Regions from separate parts of the Paenarthrobacter sp. YAF11_1 genome, predicted to be linked through region 2. Evidence: riboswitches for the same ligand, from Rfam matches in the RefSeq annotation. Region 2 holds a riboswitch; the other holds the start of a gene.
The links. Region 2 has a riboswitch for S-adenosylmethionine ahead of AB4Y77_RS01155 (aminotransferase class V-fold PLP-dependent enzyme). Riboswitches for the same ligand answer to the same signal wherever they lie in the genome.
Positions count from the first base shown of each region.

Region 1: linked by a shared signal. The riboswitch ahead of AB4Y77_RS16875 (hypothetical protein) and the one ahead of AB4Y77_RS01155 (aminotransferase class V-fold PLP-dependent enzyme) in region 2 are both predicted to bind S-adenosylmethionine.

Region 1 covers NZ_JBFRDF010000011.1:83,481-90,813, forward strand. Annotated here, with positions in the region: gene speB (agmatinase) at 1-737, opposite strand, end outside; gene AB4Y77_RS16860 (amino acid transporter) at 959-2,932, shown strand; gene AB4Y77_RS16865 (helix-turn-helix domain-containing protein) at 3,021-3,596, opposite strand; gene AB4Y77_RS16870 (sodium:solute symporter) at 3,863-5,398, shown strand; SAM riboswitch class IV at 5,602-5,721, shown strand; gene AB4Y77_RS16875 (hypothetical protein) at 5,738-6,046, shown strand; gene AB4Y77_RS16880 (hypothetical protein) at 6,043-6,240, opposite strand; gene AB4Y77_RS16885 (VIT1/CCC1 transporter family protein) at 6,474-7,333, shown strand, end outside.
Region 2 covers NZ_JBFRDF010000001.1:236,568-243,900, forward strand. Annotated here, with positions in the region: gene AB4Y77_RS01115 (PadR family transcriptional regulator) at 1-236, shown strand, start outside; gene AB4Y77_RS01120 (50S ribosomal protein bL37) at 350-424, shown strand; gene rsrA (mycothiol system anti-sigma-R factor) at 512-772, opposite strand; gene AB4Y77_RS01130 (sigma-70 family RNA polymerase sigma factor) at 769-1,563, opposite strand; gene AB4Y77_RS01135 (DoxX family membrane protein) at 1,758-2,273, shown strand; gene aroA (3-phosphoshikimate 1-carboxyvinyltransferase) at 2,280-3,650, shown strand; gene rsgA (ribosome small subunit-dependent GTPase A) at 3,653-4,768, shown strand; gene hisN (histidinol-phosphatase) at 4,823-5,635, shown strand; SAM riboswitch class IV at 5,820-5,933, shown strand; gene AB4Y77_RS01155 (aminotransferase class V-fold PLP-dependent enzyme) at 5,966-7,333, shown strand, end outside.

The sequences.
Region 1 (7,333 bases), on a different contig from region 2:
ACGGAGATGTACAGCGGACGGTTGCCGATGCGGTCACGGATCTTGGCGACCGTTTCCAGGACGCCCTGGTAGTAGACATCTGCGGAGGTGACGATTCCGAAGCCGAAGCGGTGGTCGTCGTCGAGGTCTTTCTTTCCGTACAGCGGGCCGCGGGTACCCACGTGGCTGATGGCTTCGGTATCCAGGATGCCTTCCTCGACGGCACGGCGGAACGGGGTGCCGTGCGTGTATTCGGCGCCGAAGTAGGTATCCCAGGTGTCCAGGTGCGCGTCGAAGTGAAGCATGGCGATCGGCTCACCGGCGCGCTCCGCTGCTGCGCGGAGGAGGGGCAGGGCAATGGTGTGGTCGCCGCCCAGAGTGACCAGCTTGCTGCCGTTGGCCGTGAGGTCCATGGCATTCTGCTGGATGGTTTCGATGGCCTCGTTGATGTTGAACGGGTTCACAGCCATGTCGCCGGCGTCGGCAACCTGGATGTTCTCGAACGGGCTCACGTCCCAGGCGGGGTTGTACGGGCGCAGCAGACGGCTGGCCTCACGTACGTGGTTGGCGCCGAAGCGCGCGCCGGGGCGATAGGAAACGCCGGAGTCGAAGGGGACGCCTACAACAGTGACATCAGCCTTGGCCACCTGGTCCAGGCGGGGCAGGCGGGCATAGGTGGCGGCACCGGCATAGCGCGGGATGCGGGACGAATCGATGGGACCAAGGTTGCCGTTGGCCTCAATACGGAGCTCTTCCAAAATGCGCCACTCCTTAGTGGATAGCTGGGATGACTGTGACACCCATCATACACTCAAAGTTTCCTAATATGCATCACCTGTTTACAAGTCAGATTTGAAGGCGTGCGTCCTGAGATGCCGGTCACAGTGGGCGTAAAGATTCCATAAAAACCGGGGTCCCGGCGTCGAACGCGGCCATACGCTCCTTGCGGAAGCAGCATCGTGCTGCACGAAAGGACACAGTGACCACCTTGTCGAGGCCTCCGGCCGATCCGGCCAACCGGCCAAAGAACTCCTTCAAGCTCAAGCCCTGGCTGCTGGAAGGAATGCCGGACACCTCAGGCAAGAGGCAAGGCCCCCACGGCCGCCCGTCGGACTCTCACAAGCCGCAAGCCTGGTGGAAGGTCATGTGCCTCACCGGCCTGGACTACTTCTCCACGCTCGGCTACCAGCCCGCCATCGCGGCCCTGGCAGCGGGCTTGCTGTCCCCTTTGGCCACCCTGCTCCTGGTGCTGGCAACCCTGGCCGGCGCACTGCCCGTCTACCGGCGCGTGGCCCGCGAGAGCCCTCGGGGCGAAGGCTCCATCGCCATGCTGGAGCGGCTCCTCCCCCGCTGGGGCGGCAAGCTCTTCGTCCTGGCCCTCCTGGGGTTCGCGGCCACGGACTTCATGATCACCATCACGCTCTCAGCTGCCGACGCCACAGCCCACCTGATCGAGAACCCCTTCGCGCCGCACTTCCTGGAAGGCCAGCAAGTTGTCATCACACTGGCTTTGATCGCCGGGCTGGGCGTGGTCTTCCTTCGCGGATTCAAGGAAGCCATCAACGTGGCAGTAGTGCTGGTGGCAGCGTTCCTGGCACTGAACCTCGTGGTCATCGCCGTATCCATGACCCATCTCTTCACCGAAGCCGGAGTCATAACCGACTGGTGGACCGCACTCACCACCTCCCACGGCGATCCGATCATGATGGTTGCCTTGGCCCTCCTGGTCTTCCCCCGCCTGGCGCTGGGACTCTCCGGATTTGAAACCGGCGTGGCCGTCATGCCCCAGATCAAGGGACACGCCACAGACACCGAAGCCAACCCGGCCGGCCGGATCAAGGGCGCCCACAAACTGCTGACCACTGCGGCCATCATCATGAGCTCATTCCTCATCACGTCCAGCTTCACCACCGTCATGCTGATCCCCGCCGCCGAATTCCAGGACGGCGGCAAAGCCGAAGGCCGCGCACTCGCCTACCTGGCGCACAAGTTCCTCGGCGACGGCTTCGGTACTGTTTACGACGTCAGCACCATCGCCATCCTCTGGTTCGCCGGCGCGTCCGCCATGGCCGGGCTTCTGAACCTCGTTCCGCGATACCTGCCCCGCTACGGCATGGCTCCAGCCTGGGCCCGGGCACTGCGCCCGCTGGTCCTGGTGTTCACTGTGATCGCCTTCATCGTCACCATCATTTTCAAGGCTGACGTCAATGCCCAGGGCGGCGCCTATGCCACAGGCGTGCTGGTCCTCATCACTTCCGCTTCCATCGCAGTCACCTTGTCCGCACGGCGAAAGAAGCAACGCGGCCAGTTCATCGGCTTCGGGATCATCTCCCTCGTCTTCGTCTACACCACAGTGGTCAACTCGATCGAGCGTCCTGACGGCCTGAAGATCGCAGCACTCTTCATCCTGGGCATCATGGTGGTCAGCTTCATATCCCGCATGCGGCGTGCCTTCGAACTCCGGGCAACCCACATCAAAATGGACGAGAAAGCACTGGAGTTCACCGCCAACGCTTCCGAGGGACCCGTCCGGATCATCGCGCATGAACCCAAACACCTCAGCGCCAGCAGGTACCGCGAGAAACTGCAGCACGCGCAACAGGCCAGCCACCTGCCCGTCGACTGCGACGCCGTCTTCATCGAGGTCATCGTGGACGACAGCTCGGACTTCGAACAGGAACTCCAGGTTGTGGGCAAGATCCGGCACGGTTTCAAGATCCTGGAAGTGCACAGCAACAATGTCCCCAACACCGTGGCGGCAGTCCTCCTCCACATCCGCGACGTCACTGGATTCATGCCCCACATCTACTTCCGCTGGACCGAGGGCAACCCGATCTCCAACCTCAGCAAGTTCCTGTTCTTCGGCGAAGGCGAGATCGCGCCGGTAACCCGTGAAGTGCTGAGGGAGGCCGAGCCGGACATCACCCGCCGGCCGTGGGTGCACGTGGGCTGACCACCTGCTCCCCCGCCGCCGAAACTACAGTTAATGCCCATGTTTGCCGCAAACATGGGCATTAACTGCCATCTCGCGGGGAGAAAATCTAGCGGCTTGCCGCCGGCACCAGCACCCAGAGCACTTCGACGGTTTCGTCCGTGGGGTTGATCCAGGTGTGCGGTTCGCGGCCGGGGAAGGAGAGTGTGTCCCCTTCTTCAAGGTCGTACTCTTCATTGGTCAGGATGAGCTTGATCCTGCCCTTGACCACGTGCAGGACATCGACGTCGCAGTCTACGGCGTAGAGCTCGTTCTCCCCACGGCCCCGCGGCTCTATAGTGGCCTGCAAAATCTGGAGTCGACGCTCTGAGCGGGCCGTCAGCAAACGCTCCACAATGCCCTGGCCACCCAAGGAGATGCGCGGACCGTCGTCGCGTTTGGTCAGGTGCGTTTCCGGGGCGGCGAACAAGTCGCCTACGGACACCGACAGGACCTGGCACAGGGTGACCAGAGAAGCGACCGACGGCGATGTCAGGTCACGCTCCACACGGCTGAGGAAGCCCTTGGTCAAGCCGGTAGCATCAGCCACTTGCTCGATGGTGAGGCGCTGCGCCTGCCGGGCTGCGCGGATTCTGGAACCGATGGCAACGGGAACATTGCTCGGTTCAACGGGGAGAGCCTTCATTCACGAACCTTTCAGGCCTGTCATGTGGCCCTGTCATTGGAGCAATAGTAGCCGGGAGACAGGCCAACACGACCAGAATCCGCGGAACCATGACCAAAGCACCTTGACTGTTACTCCGATCACAACATATCCTCATAGGCAACAAGTGTTGTCTGTGAGGCACACAACACCTCCCCAATCTCCAACCATCAGCACAGAGACTTCGACGCTTCGCAGGAGTATCGTCGAAAACCCCAACCTCCGTGCATCAGCTCCAAGGACCGTTCATGGAATCTTCGGCTATTAACATCGCAATCGTGGTGGTGTACCTGCTCGCCATGCTGGCATTCGGCTGGTGGGGCAAGTCCCGCACCAAGAACAACAGCGACTTCCTGGTGGCCGGCCGCCGCCTGGGACCGTTCCTTTACACCGGCACCATGGCCGCTGTGGTCCTCGGTGGCGCTTCCACCGTGGGCGGCGTCGGCCTCGGCTACAAGTTCGGCATCTCCGGCATGTGGCTGGTGGTGGCCATCGGATCAGGCGTGCTGCTGCTCAGCCTCCTGTTCGCCGGCACCATCCAGCGCCTGAAGATCTACACGGTCTCCCAGATGCTGAGCCTTCGCTACGGCAGCAGGGCCACACAGACCTCAGGCATCGTCATGCTGGCGTACACGCTCATGCTCTGCGCTACGTCCACCGGCGCCTACGCCACCATCTTCGTGGTGCTCTTCGACTGGGAACGCTGGCTGGCCATCGCCGTTGGCGGCGCGATCGTCCTGGTGTACTCCACCATTGGCGGCATGTGGTCCATCACCTTGGCCGACCAGGTCCAGTTCATCATCAAGACTGTCGGCATCTTCTTCCTCATGCTCCCGTTCGTCCTGAACGCTGCCGGCGGCATGGACGGCATCCGTGAGCGCCTCGACGACACCTTCTTCCAGATCGATGGCATCGGCGCCCAGACCATCATCACGTATTTCGTGGTCTACACGCTGGGCCTGCTGATCGGCCAGGACATCTGGCAGCGCGTCTTCACCGCCAAGACCCCCACGGTTGCCCGTTGGGGTGGCGCCACGGCCGGTGTCTACTGCATTCTCTACGGCATCGCCGGCGCCCTGATCGGCCTGGCTGCCCGCGTGGCCTTGCCGGATATCGATGTCGCCAACCTCGGCAAGGACGTTGTCTACGCAGAGGTAGCCACCCACATCCTGCCCGTCGGCATCGGCGGCCTGGTCATGGCCGCGGCTGTCGCAGCCATGATGTCCACCGCTTCCGGCGCCCTGATTGCCGCAGCAACGGTGGCACGTGCGGACGTTGTCCCGTTCGTGGCCAGCTGGTTCGGAAAGACCATCAACACCGATGACAGCGAAAACCCCGAGCACGACGTCAAGGCAAACCGCTACTGGGTTCTTGGACTCGGCATCGTAGCAGTTCTGATTTCCATGGCAGCACAGGACGTGGTGGTAGCCCTCACCATCGCTTACGACATCCTGGTAGGCGGCCTCCTGGTCGCAATTCTGGGCGGCTTGGTGTGGAAGCGCGGCACGGGCATCGCCGCTGCGTGGTCCATGGCAGTGGGATCGGTGTTGACTCTGACGCTGCTGATCCTCTTCGCCGTGGGTGTCATTCCGAGTGCGGACGGCGTCTACGCCAACGAACCGATCTACTTCGGCCTCGCTGCCTCGTTCATCGCCTACGTCGTGATTTCACTGCTCACCCCGCCAACGGATCCCGCCGTCCGCGCGGCCTGGGACAAGCGCGTTGCAGGTGCCGTCTCTGAGGAACTCCCGCCTGAGGCCCACCCGGTCAGCAGCCACAAGTAACGCAACAAGCAACAGAGCAACGTTCGACGGCGGCGCCTCCCCTTTCCGGGGCGGCGCCGCCCTTGTTTTATGCCCGCCGTTGTTTTGCCTCCGGGAACTGGGCGTTGCGTGGCCCGCTTTGCGCCCTAAAGCCCCGCCAAAGCACGCAGAGCAGGCCTCACAACGGGAGGGGGTTGGGGTGCTGTGGGGTAGGGTGGTCCCAGCTTCAAGAGATGTGGTGCCAAGCTCCGACTGGCCACACACCAACCCCATGTTCACGGGTGGTTCGGATGAGGAAGCGGCCCGTCCCGGACCAGAGACAACCGAGCGGGCAAGAGCACTCCCCCAAGGAGCAGTCCCTTGCCATACCAAGGCGATACCACCCCGGCACCAAGCAGTCCGGCACCAAGCACCCCGGCACCAACAGCCACGCCCACAGTTACGGTGATTCCCGCCGTCGACCTTTTCATGGGCACGGTCACCATCACCGCGAAGGCCGGAACCCGGCGGTTTGGACATCCCCAGCCGCACCTGATCGCGCAAGCGTTGGCCCGGGCCGTCCGTCCGACGCGCTGGTGTGAGTCGTCCAAGACACTCACGGTGACTGTTGCCGCCGTCGGCGAACGCGAGGGTGTGCGGCAGCACTACACCCTCACCCGGGAGGACTAAGCCTGGATTTCCTCGTCCTCGTCGCGGAATTCTTCGGTTTCATCGATCGGGACCACGCGTTCGTCGTCCTCCGGGGCGTCCACTTCTTCCACCCAGGCCTCGTCCACTTCCTGGTCCTCTGCGTAGTCGTAGGCCGGATCCGACTCGATGGTTGCCCGGTCCGGGTGCTTGGCGTGTGATTCGGTGGTGTCCATGCTGCAACCTCCGTCTCGTGGGCTGCYCAAAGCCCAGTTGAACGTGTGCGGGGAGGGCCCCCGCCCCTGTCCTTCCATCTGAGCACCGGCTCAGTCGAGGGTCAAGGACGGCCGGAAATTACGGTGCACCGAACATTCCAGCTAAGGAATACCAGCCAAAAATCCGCGCGGATAAGCGGTAGTGTGGGGCGTGCAATGGGGCCGCAACTACCCCACCCAGCACAGGAGAGAAAGTGCAACAGCACCAGGAATCCCCCGGTTCGTCGAGCCCCGCTCCGGACCCCACCCCGGAATCGGCAGCCCCCGAAAACGACGTAACGCAACCGCCGCCGCCCTCGCACGCCGACATCCGCCGGTGGCGTCAGTACCTCGCCGATGAGCGTGCCGAGGCCGCCGTGTACCGCGAACTCGCCCAGAGACGCGACGGCGAAGAACGCCAAATCCTGCTGGCCCTTGCCGAAGCCGAAGGCCGTCACGAGGCCCACTGGCTCAAGCTCCTGGGTGAGCACGCCGGAATGCCCAAGGCCGCATCATCCCGAAGCCAGTTCCTGGGCTTCCTGGCCCGCAACTTCGGGTCCGTCTTTGTGCTGGCCCTGGCCCAACGAGCAGAGGGCCGCTCCCCCTACGGCACCGAACCCGCGGCAACAGCTGCCATGGTGGCTGACGAACAGATCCACGAAGAGGTGGTCAGGGGACTGGCCACCCGCGGCCGGAACCGGCTTTCCGGTACTTTCCGTGCCGCGGTCTTTGGCGCCAACGACGGTTTGGTGAGCAACCTGTCGCTGGTCATGGGCATGGCTGCCACCGGCGTACCCAGTCCGGTGGTGCTGATGAGCGGTGTGGCAGGTCTTTTGGCCGGCGCACTGTCCATGGGCGCCGGCGAGTACGTCTCGGTCCGCTCCCAGCGGGAACTGCTCAATGCGACCCTGCCAACCCAAGCCACCCTCACGGCTGCACCGTCGTTGGACATCGAGCACAACGAATTGGTGCTGGTGTACCTCGCCCGCGGCATGACGCGCGAAGCCGCTGAGCATCGCGCCGCAGAGCGCATGGGCGTGTTCAGCTGCGACTGCGATCCCAGCCTCTCCTTGCA
Region 2 (7,333 bases):
CGGCGCGCACCACCGCAACCTCAGCACCCTTCCGGAGCCGGTCCGGCGGCTACACCCCTGAGGGCCAGCGGCTGGTGAAAGAAGCCGAGCTGATGGTCCAGTCATTCAGGGACGATATCCGGGTAGAGCTGCGTCTGCACAGTGCCTCACAACCGCTGACGCCTTTGGCACTGGAAACAGTGCGTACGGTACTTGACCAGGCGCGCATCTCGATCAGGAATTCACTGCGGAATTGACGTGGGGTTGGCTTCTGCCGGCGCAACACCGTTCCCGGTTCGCGACCCGGCACCCGGATGTGCGAAACTGGAGGGCAGCTCTATTGAGTATCAATCATTGAAGGAGGCCAGCTATGAGCAAGCGTGCACGTAAGCGTCGTGACCGTAAGCGCGGCGGCGCGAACCACGGCAAGCGTCCCAACACCTAAGCCAGCGGCTTAGTGTCACAGGCTTAAGAGCGAGGGCCCCGGAAACCATGAGGTTTCCGGGGCCCTTGGCGTTTGTGTACCCTGCGATCAGGCTTCTACCGGCTTGATGGAGTGAATCCTGTCCAGAATCGAGTTCTTAAGGTTCTCCGGTGCTGACTCGGTGCACGACCGCTTGACCATGGTACGGATGAGGCACTCGAGGTCATACTGCTCGGAGCACTCCTCGCAGGTGTCCAGGTGCTGCTTGATCTCGCTGAGGTCCTCGCGGGTCAACGCGCCGTCGAGGTACTCGTAGATCCGCTGCATTCGCGTATCGTCGCAATCGCCCAATCCCTGGCAGTCGCTCATTTCTCTTTCTCCTGATTGTTGCTTCCGGCCGCGGCCTGGTCTTCGGTTTGGGCCCTGAAGCCCCGTTCGGTGGCGTAGTCCGCCAGCATGTCCCGCAGCATCTTCCTGCCGCGGTGCAACCGTGACATGACCGTGCCGATGGGAGTGTTCATGATTTCTGATATCTGCTTGTACGCGTAGCCCTCGACGTCCGCGAAGTAGACAGCCAGCCGGAATTCCTCCGGAATGGATTGCAGTGCGTTTTTGACATCGGAGTCGGGCAGGTGGTCCAACGCCTCAGTTTCCGCGGACCTCAACCCCGCAGAAGTGTGCGACTCAGCCTTGGCCAACTGCCAATCCTCGATCGTGTCCGAGTTGGACTGCAGCGGCTCACGCTGCCGCTTCCGGTAGAGGTTGATATAGGTGTTGGTCAGGATGCGGTACAGCCATGCCTTGAGGTTGGTCCCCGGCTTGTACTGGTGGAAAGCCGAAAATGCCTTGGTGTAGGCCTCCTGAACCAGGTCCTCCGCATCCGAAGGGTTTCGCGCCATCCTCATGGCTGCCGAATACAGCTGATCCACATATTGCATGGCGTCGCGCTCGAAGCGCGCCCGCCGCTGCTCAGGAGTCTCCGAAGCGACGTCGACGTCGGGTGCGGCCACTGCGTCTTCCGCGCCGGCCGCCTGGTACATGGCCGCTGCGGCCGGTTCCGTGGTGCTCATCGTTGCCAAGTCTACTGTCAGCTGCGGGGAATCCGGCTGTGTCCCATACCCGCGCTCCGGTAGAACCACACGGTCCTTAACCAAAGTCAAGAAATCAACTCCGTTCACCAAGGCGGCAACACCTTTGCCGCAGTCCGGTCTCCACCGCACCACTAGTTCACAACGGCCGCCGCTGGGTAATTATTCCGCAAAGGTGCAAGACTAGAGCAGACTGCACCCCTTGAACACAACACCTGAACACAAAACCATTGACATAGTGTGGCAAGCCATCCAGGAGGCAAGACATGTCTGTTATCCGTTTTCTCGCGCGGCCCATGCTCGCGTCCAGCTTCGTCGTCGCAGGTCTTGACAAGCTCAGGAACGCGGACGACACCGCCAAGCAGCTCTCTCCCGTCCTTCGACGGGCTTCGGAGTCCCTGCCTTTCACCACCGATGAGAAGACCCTCGCGCGCCTCCTCGGAGGTGCCCAGCTGGGGGCCGGCGCATTGCTTGGGCTCGGGAAGCTCACCCGTTTTGCCGCAACGGTGCTGGCTGTGACGTCGGCGTTGAACTCCTACGTTGAATGGCGTTCAGCGGACATCAGCACCAAAGAAGGGCGGAGCGCACGCAAGGCCCAGCTGCTGAAGAACATCTCGCTGACCGGCGGGGTCCTTCTTGCCTCGGTTGATACCGACGGACGCCCGAGCATTGCCTGGCGTGCGGAGCACTTGGCTGCCGACGCCAAAAAGGTGACGGGCAAGCAAATCAAGCGGGCAGACAAAGCAGTACGCAAGGCCGTAGACAACGCAGTTGGAGCATAAGGAAGCATGACAGGTACCACCGCCGCAAACACCGGATCAACCACAGCCGCAGAGCTGCCTCTCTGGCCGGCACCCTACGCCAAAGGGCCCGTGGACGCCACGGTGACGGTACCTGGTTCAAAGTCGCTGACCAACCGGTTCCTCGTGCTGGCGGCTTTGGCGGATGGTCCCTCGCGGCTGCGGGCTCCTCTGCATTCCCGTGATTCCGCGCTCATGATCCAGGCTTTGCGGCAGTTGGGTGCCACCGTCACGGAAGTCCCTGGCGACGGCGACTACGGCCCTGACCTTGAGATCACCCCGATGGATCCCGCTGCCCCAAGCGCCGGAACAGCCATTGACTGCGGCCTCGCCGGCACCGTCATGCGGTTCGTTCCTCCGCTGGCGGCCTTGCGCAAGGGAGCTACCGTCTTCGACGGCGATCCCCACGCCCGCAACAGGCCCATGGGCACCATCATCGAGGCGTTGACCGCCCTCGGAGTCCCCGTGGCAGCCGAAGGCGGCAGGACGCCGTCGGCCCTTCCCTTCACAGTGGACGGCACCGGCGAGGTCCGGGGCGGCCACTTAGTGATCGATGCCAGCGCGTCATCGCAGTTCGTGTCCGCGCTGCTGCTGGTCGGCGCCCGTTTCACCGAAGGCCTCCACCTGGAGCACGTCGGCAAGCCCGTACCCAGCCTGGACCACATCACCATGACCGTGGCGGTCCTCCGCAGCGTGGGCGTCAGTGTGGATGACTCAGTACCCAACCACTGGCGGGTCTCCCCCGGACCCATCAACGCCTTTGACCAGAGGATCGAGCAGGACCTTTCCAACGCCGGTCCCTTCCTGGCCGCGGCCCTGGCGACACAGGGCACGGTACGGGTCACCAATTGGCCGGCCGGCACCACCCAGGTTGGCGATATGTGGCGGACCATCCTCGCCACCATGGGAGCCAGCGTCACCATGGAAGACGGGACCCTCACTGTCACCGGTGGACCGGTCATCAAGGGCGCCGACTTCGACGAAACCAGCGAACTCGCACCCACCGTTGCCGCCTTGTGCGCCCTGGCCGCCGGCCCCTCGCGGCTGACGGGGATTGCCCACCTCCGAGGCCACGAAACAGACCGGCTCGCGGCACTCGTTGCCGAAATCAACTCCCTGGGCGGTGACGCCGAAGAGACCGCCGATGGCCTCATCATCCGCCCCGCGGCACTGCACGCCGGCGTGGTCCACAGCTACGCCGACCACCGCATGGCCACTGCCGGCGCCATCCTGGGCCTCGCCGTGGAAGGCGTCAGGGTGGAAGACATTGCCACCACCTCCAAGACCATGCCGGAGTTCCCGGAAATGTGGGCTCGAATGGTGGAAACCATCTCCAGCGCGGATGGGGCCAAGAACTGACCATGGGCCGTGATGCACGCTCCTGGGATGAATCCGACGTCCGGATCCGACCCAACAAAAAAGGTTCCAGGCCGCGGACCAAGGACAGACCCAGCCACGACGACGCCGTGATCGGCCGGATCATCACCGTGGACCGCGGACGCTACAGGGCGATTGTGGACGAGGACTCCGCGAACGCACGCGTCGTCATCGCTGCGCGCGCCCGCGAACTGCGGCGGAACCCGGTAGTACCCGGGGACTTCGTCGCGTTGGTGGGGGACGTCTCCGGCTCGCCGGACACGCTCGCGCGGCTGGTCCGGGTGGAAGAACGACGAACCCTCCTGCGGCGCAGTGCTGACGACACCGACCCCATCGAACGGGTGGTAGTGGCCAACGCCCACCAATTGGTCATTGTTGTTGCAGCCGCCAACCCCGAACCGCGCACCGGATTCATCGACCGTGCCTTGGTGGCAGCCTACGACGCCGGCATTGAGCCGCTGCTGCTCATCACCAAGGCGGACGTCAGGGATCCGGCGGAATTGCTTGCCAACTACCTCAGCCTGGACTTCCCGGTGATCATCAGCCGCACGGCAGACTCTGAAGCAGGCGGCATCGACGCCCGCTCCGATGACGGCCTGTCCGCACGGTTGGACAAGGACGCCGTTGCCCAACTGCGCTCCCACCTCGGCGGCAAGGTCACCGTGATGCTCGGCCACTCGGGCGTGGGCAAGTCCACCATGGTCAATGCGCTGACAGGGGCGGAGCGGGCCACCGGCGGCGTTAACGCTGTGACAGGACGTGGACGGCATACGTCCTCCTCCGCTTTGGCCCTGAAGCTCGTCGACGCGCCGGCCGGCAGCTGGATCATCGATACCCCCGGTATCCGGTCCTTTGGCCTTGCCCATGTGGACCCGGACCGGATTCTGCACTCGTTTCCGGATCTTGAGCCCGGGACGGAGGCCTGTGAGCGGGGCTGCAAGCACGACGCCACTGCCATCAACTGCGGGCTGGATCCGTGGGTGAACGACGGCCATGCAGGACCGTCAGGGGTAGCGCGGTTGGCCTCATTGCGCCGTTTGCTCGGTGCCGACCCCCGACTGGAAGCAAAAGAGACCAAGGAACTGGGCACGGTCAACTGATCGTTGCGGCTTCACGTCCCCGCTGCAGCGCGCGTTTCAGGATAGTTTGGTGGCATGACCCATCCCGTTTCCACCTACAACGATGACCTGCGCCTTGCCCACGTCCTCGCTGATTCTGTCGATGCCCAGACCATGGACCGCTTCAAGGCTCTGGACCTGAAGATCGAAACCAAGCCAGACCTCACACCTGTCACCGACGCAGACAAAGCAGCGGAGGAGGCCATCCGGGGTCAGCTCTCCCGTTCCCGTCCCCGGGATGCTGTCCTTGGCGAGGAGTTTGGCAGCAGCGGACACGGCTCACGCCGTTGGATCATTGATCCCATCGATGGGACCAAGAACTTCGTCAGGGGCGTGCCGGTGTGGGCAACATTGATCGCACTGGTTGATGAGGGCGAACCCGTGGTCGGCGTCGTCAGTGCACCCGCCTTGGGCAAACGCTGGTGGGCTGCCAAGGACATGGGTGCCTACATGGGCCGGTCCCTTGCCGCTGCCACCCGGTTGAAGGTCTCCAACGTTTCCCAGTTGTCCGATGCCTCCTTGTCCTACTCAAGCCTGTCCGGGTGGAAGGAACGCGGGAACCTGGACGAGTTCCTGGGGCTTACCGAGGATGTCTGGCGAACCCGGGCCTACGGCGATTTCTGGTCATACTGCCTGGTGGCCGAGGGCGCAGTGGACATCGCGTGCGAGCCTGAGCTGAACCTGTACGACATGGCAGCTCTCGTCCCGATCGTCACGGAGGCCGGTGGCCGCTTCACTTCCTTGGAAGGCGACGACGGTCCGTTCGGCGGCAACGCGCTGGCCACCAACTCCATCCTTCACTCGGAAGTCCTCAAACGGCTCAACCCAGACCTGGACGACCTCCTCTAGCGCAGGTTCCCTTCACGGTTCACAAGCTGCTCTTCAGCGAATATTCGACGGCGGAAGCCTCCTTTTGGAGGCCTCCGCCGTTTTTTCTTCGCCAAACCGGCGATTTACAACCCGGCGTAACAAAGTGCTTAACAAAGCGAAGTGACTTTGGAGGGGCCGCTGGGGGTGCCCTAACCTTTTTACAGGTCACGAGTGCCAGCGCTAAACCCCGGTTTGCTGGCCGGCAACCCTCCATTCGCGGCGGGGTGCCCCGGGTGACGACCCGGCCGGTCCGGAACGGATGCGGCAAGCGCGGATCCCCCTATGGGGGTCCCTCTTGAGTGAGGTCCCATGAGCACAGTCACGTTCGATTCAAACATCATTCCGTCCTTTGCCGGCGAAACCCCGTCACAGGCAGCTGCAGCAGCACGGCCACTCGCCGCCGTCACTGGCGCTGAGCTGCAGGCACCCCTGATCCAGGGCGGCCACGTCCGCTATGCCAATCTGGACTACGGAGCATCGGCTCCGGCCCTGACCATCGTCTCGGCCTACCTCAACGAGGTCCTGCCTTACTACGCCAGCGTTCACCGCGGCGCGGGCTTTGCCTCCCAGATCAGCACGTCGGTCTACGAGAATTCGCGCAACATTGTCCGTGAGTTCGTCGGTGGGCGTCCTGACGATTCCGTGATTTTTACGCGAAACACCACAGACTCCCTGAACCTACTGGCTGGCTGCCTGCCGCAGATCGACGGCCGCTTCTCCGGGGAAGTCCTGTACCTGGACATCGAACACCACGCCAACCTTCTTCCCTGGCAGGGTGTCCCGCACCGCAGCGTCGTGGCGGCCTCCACCTTGGCCGCCACAGTGGACAAGCTTCGCGACGAATTGGCCCAAGGCGGGGTCAGCCTGCTCGCCGTCACGGGTGCCTCCAACGTGACAGGTGAAATCCTGCCGATCGCCGAACTCGCAGCACTTGCGCACGAATACGGCGCCAGGATCGTAGTCGATGCCGCACAGCTGGCACCTCACCGCCGGATCAACATCACGGAGGCCGATGTTGACTACGTCGTGTTCTCCGGCCACAAGCTCTATGCCCCCTTCGGCGCAGGCGTCGTAGTGGGCCGCCCGGACTGGCTCGACGCCGGGACTCCCCACCTGGCTGGTGGCGGCGCCGTCCGTGAAGCCCGCCTGGACTCCGTGAGCTGGGCAACGGGCCCTGCCCGCCATGAAGGCGGGTCCCCCAATGTCCTGGGTGCCGCAACCCTCGCCCGCGCCACGCAGGTCCTCGCCGGGTTGGACCAAGACGCGTGGCACGCCCACGAAGCCGCCATCCGCACGTACCTGGTGGACGGCCTGGAAGCCATCGACGGCGTGACTGTGCACCAGATCTTCACTGACTCCGACGACACCATTGGTGTGGTCAATTTCTCCGTGGAAGGATTCGACGCCGGATTGGTGGCCGCTTATCTGGCCGCCGAGCACGGAGTTGGCCTCCGGGATGGACGCTTCTGCGCCCACCCACTGCTCAAGCGACTCGGACTTCCCTCCGGGTCCTTGCGTGCCAGCTTTGGCGTCGGCTCCCGGTTGGAGGACGCCACGAGGCTGCTCGCAGGCATCGAAGGGCTCAAGCGCAACGGACTGGGCTGGGACTACGTGGTGGACGAGGGCCGCTGGGTACCTGCCAACGACCACCGAACCTACCCGGAGTGGGCTCCCAAC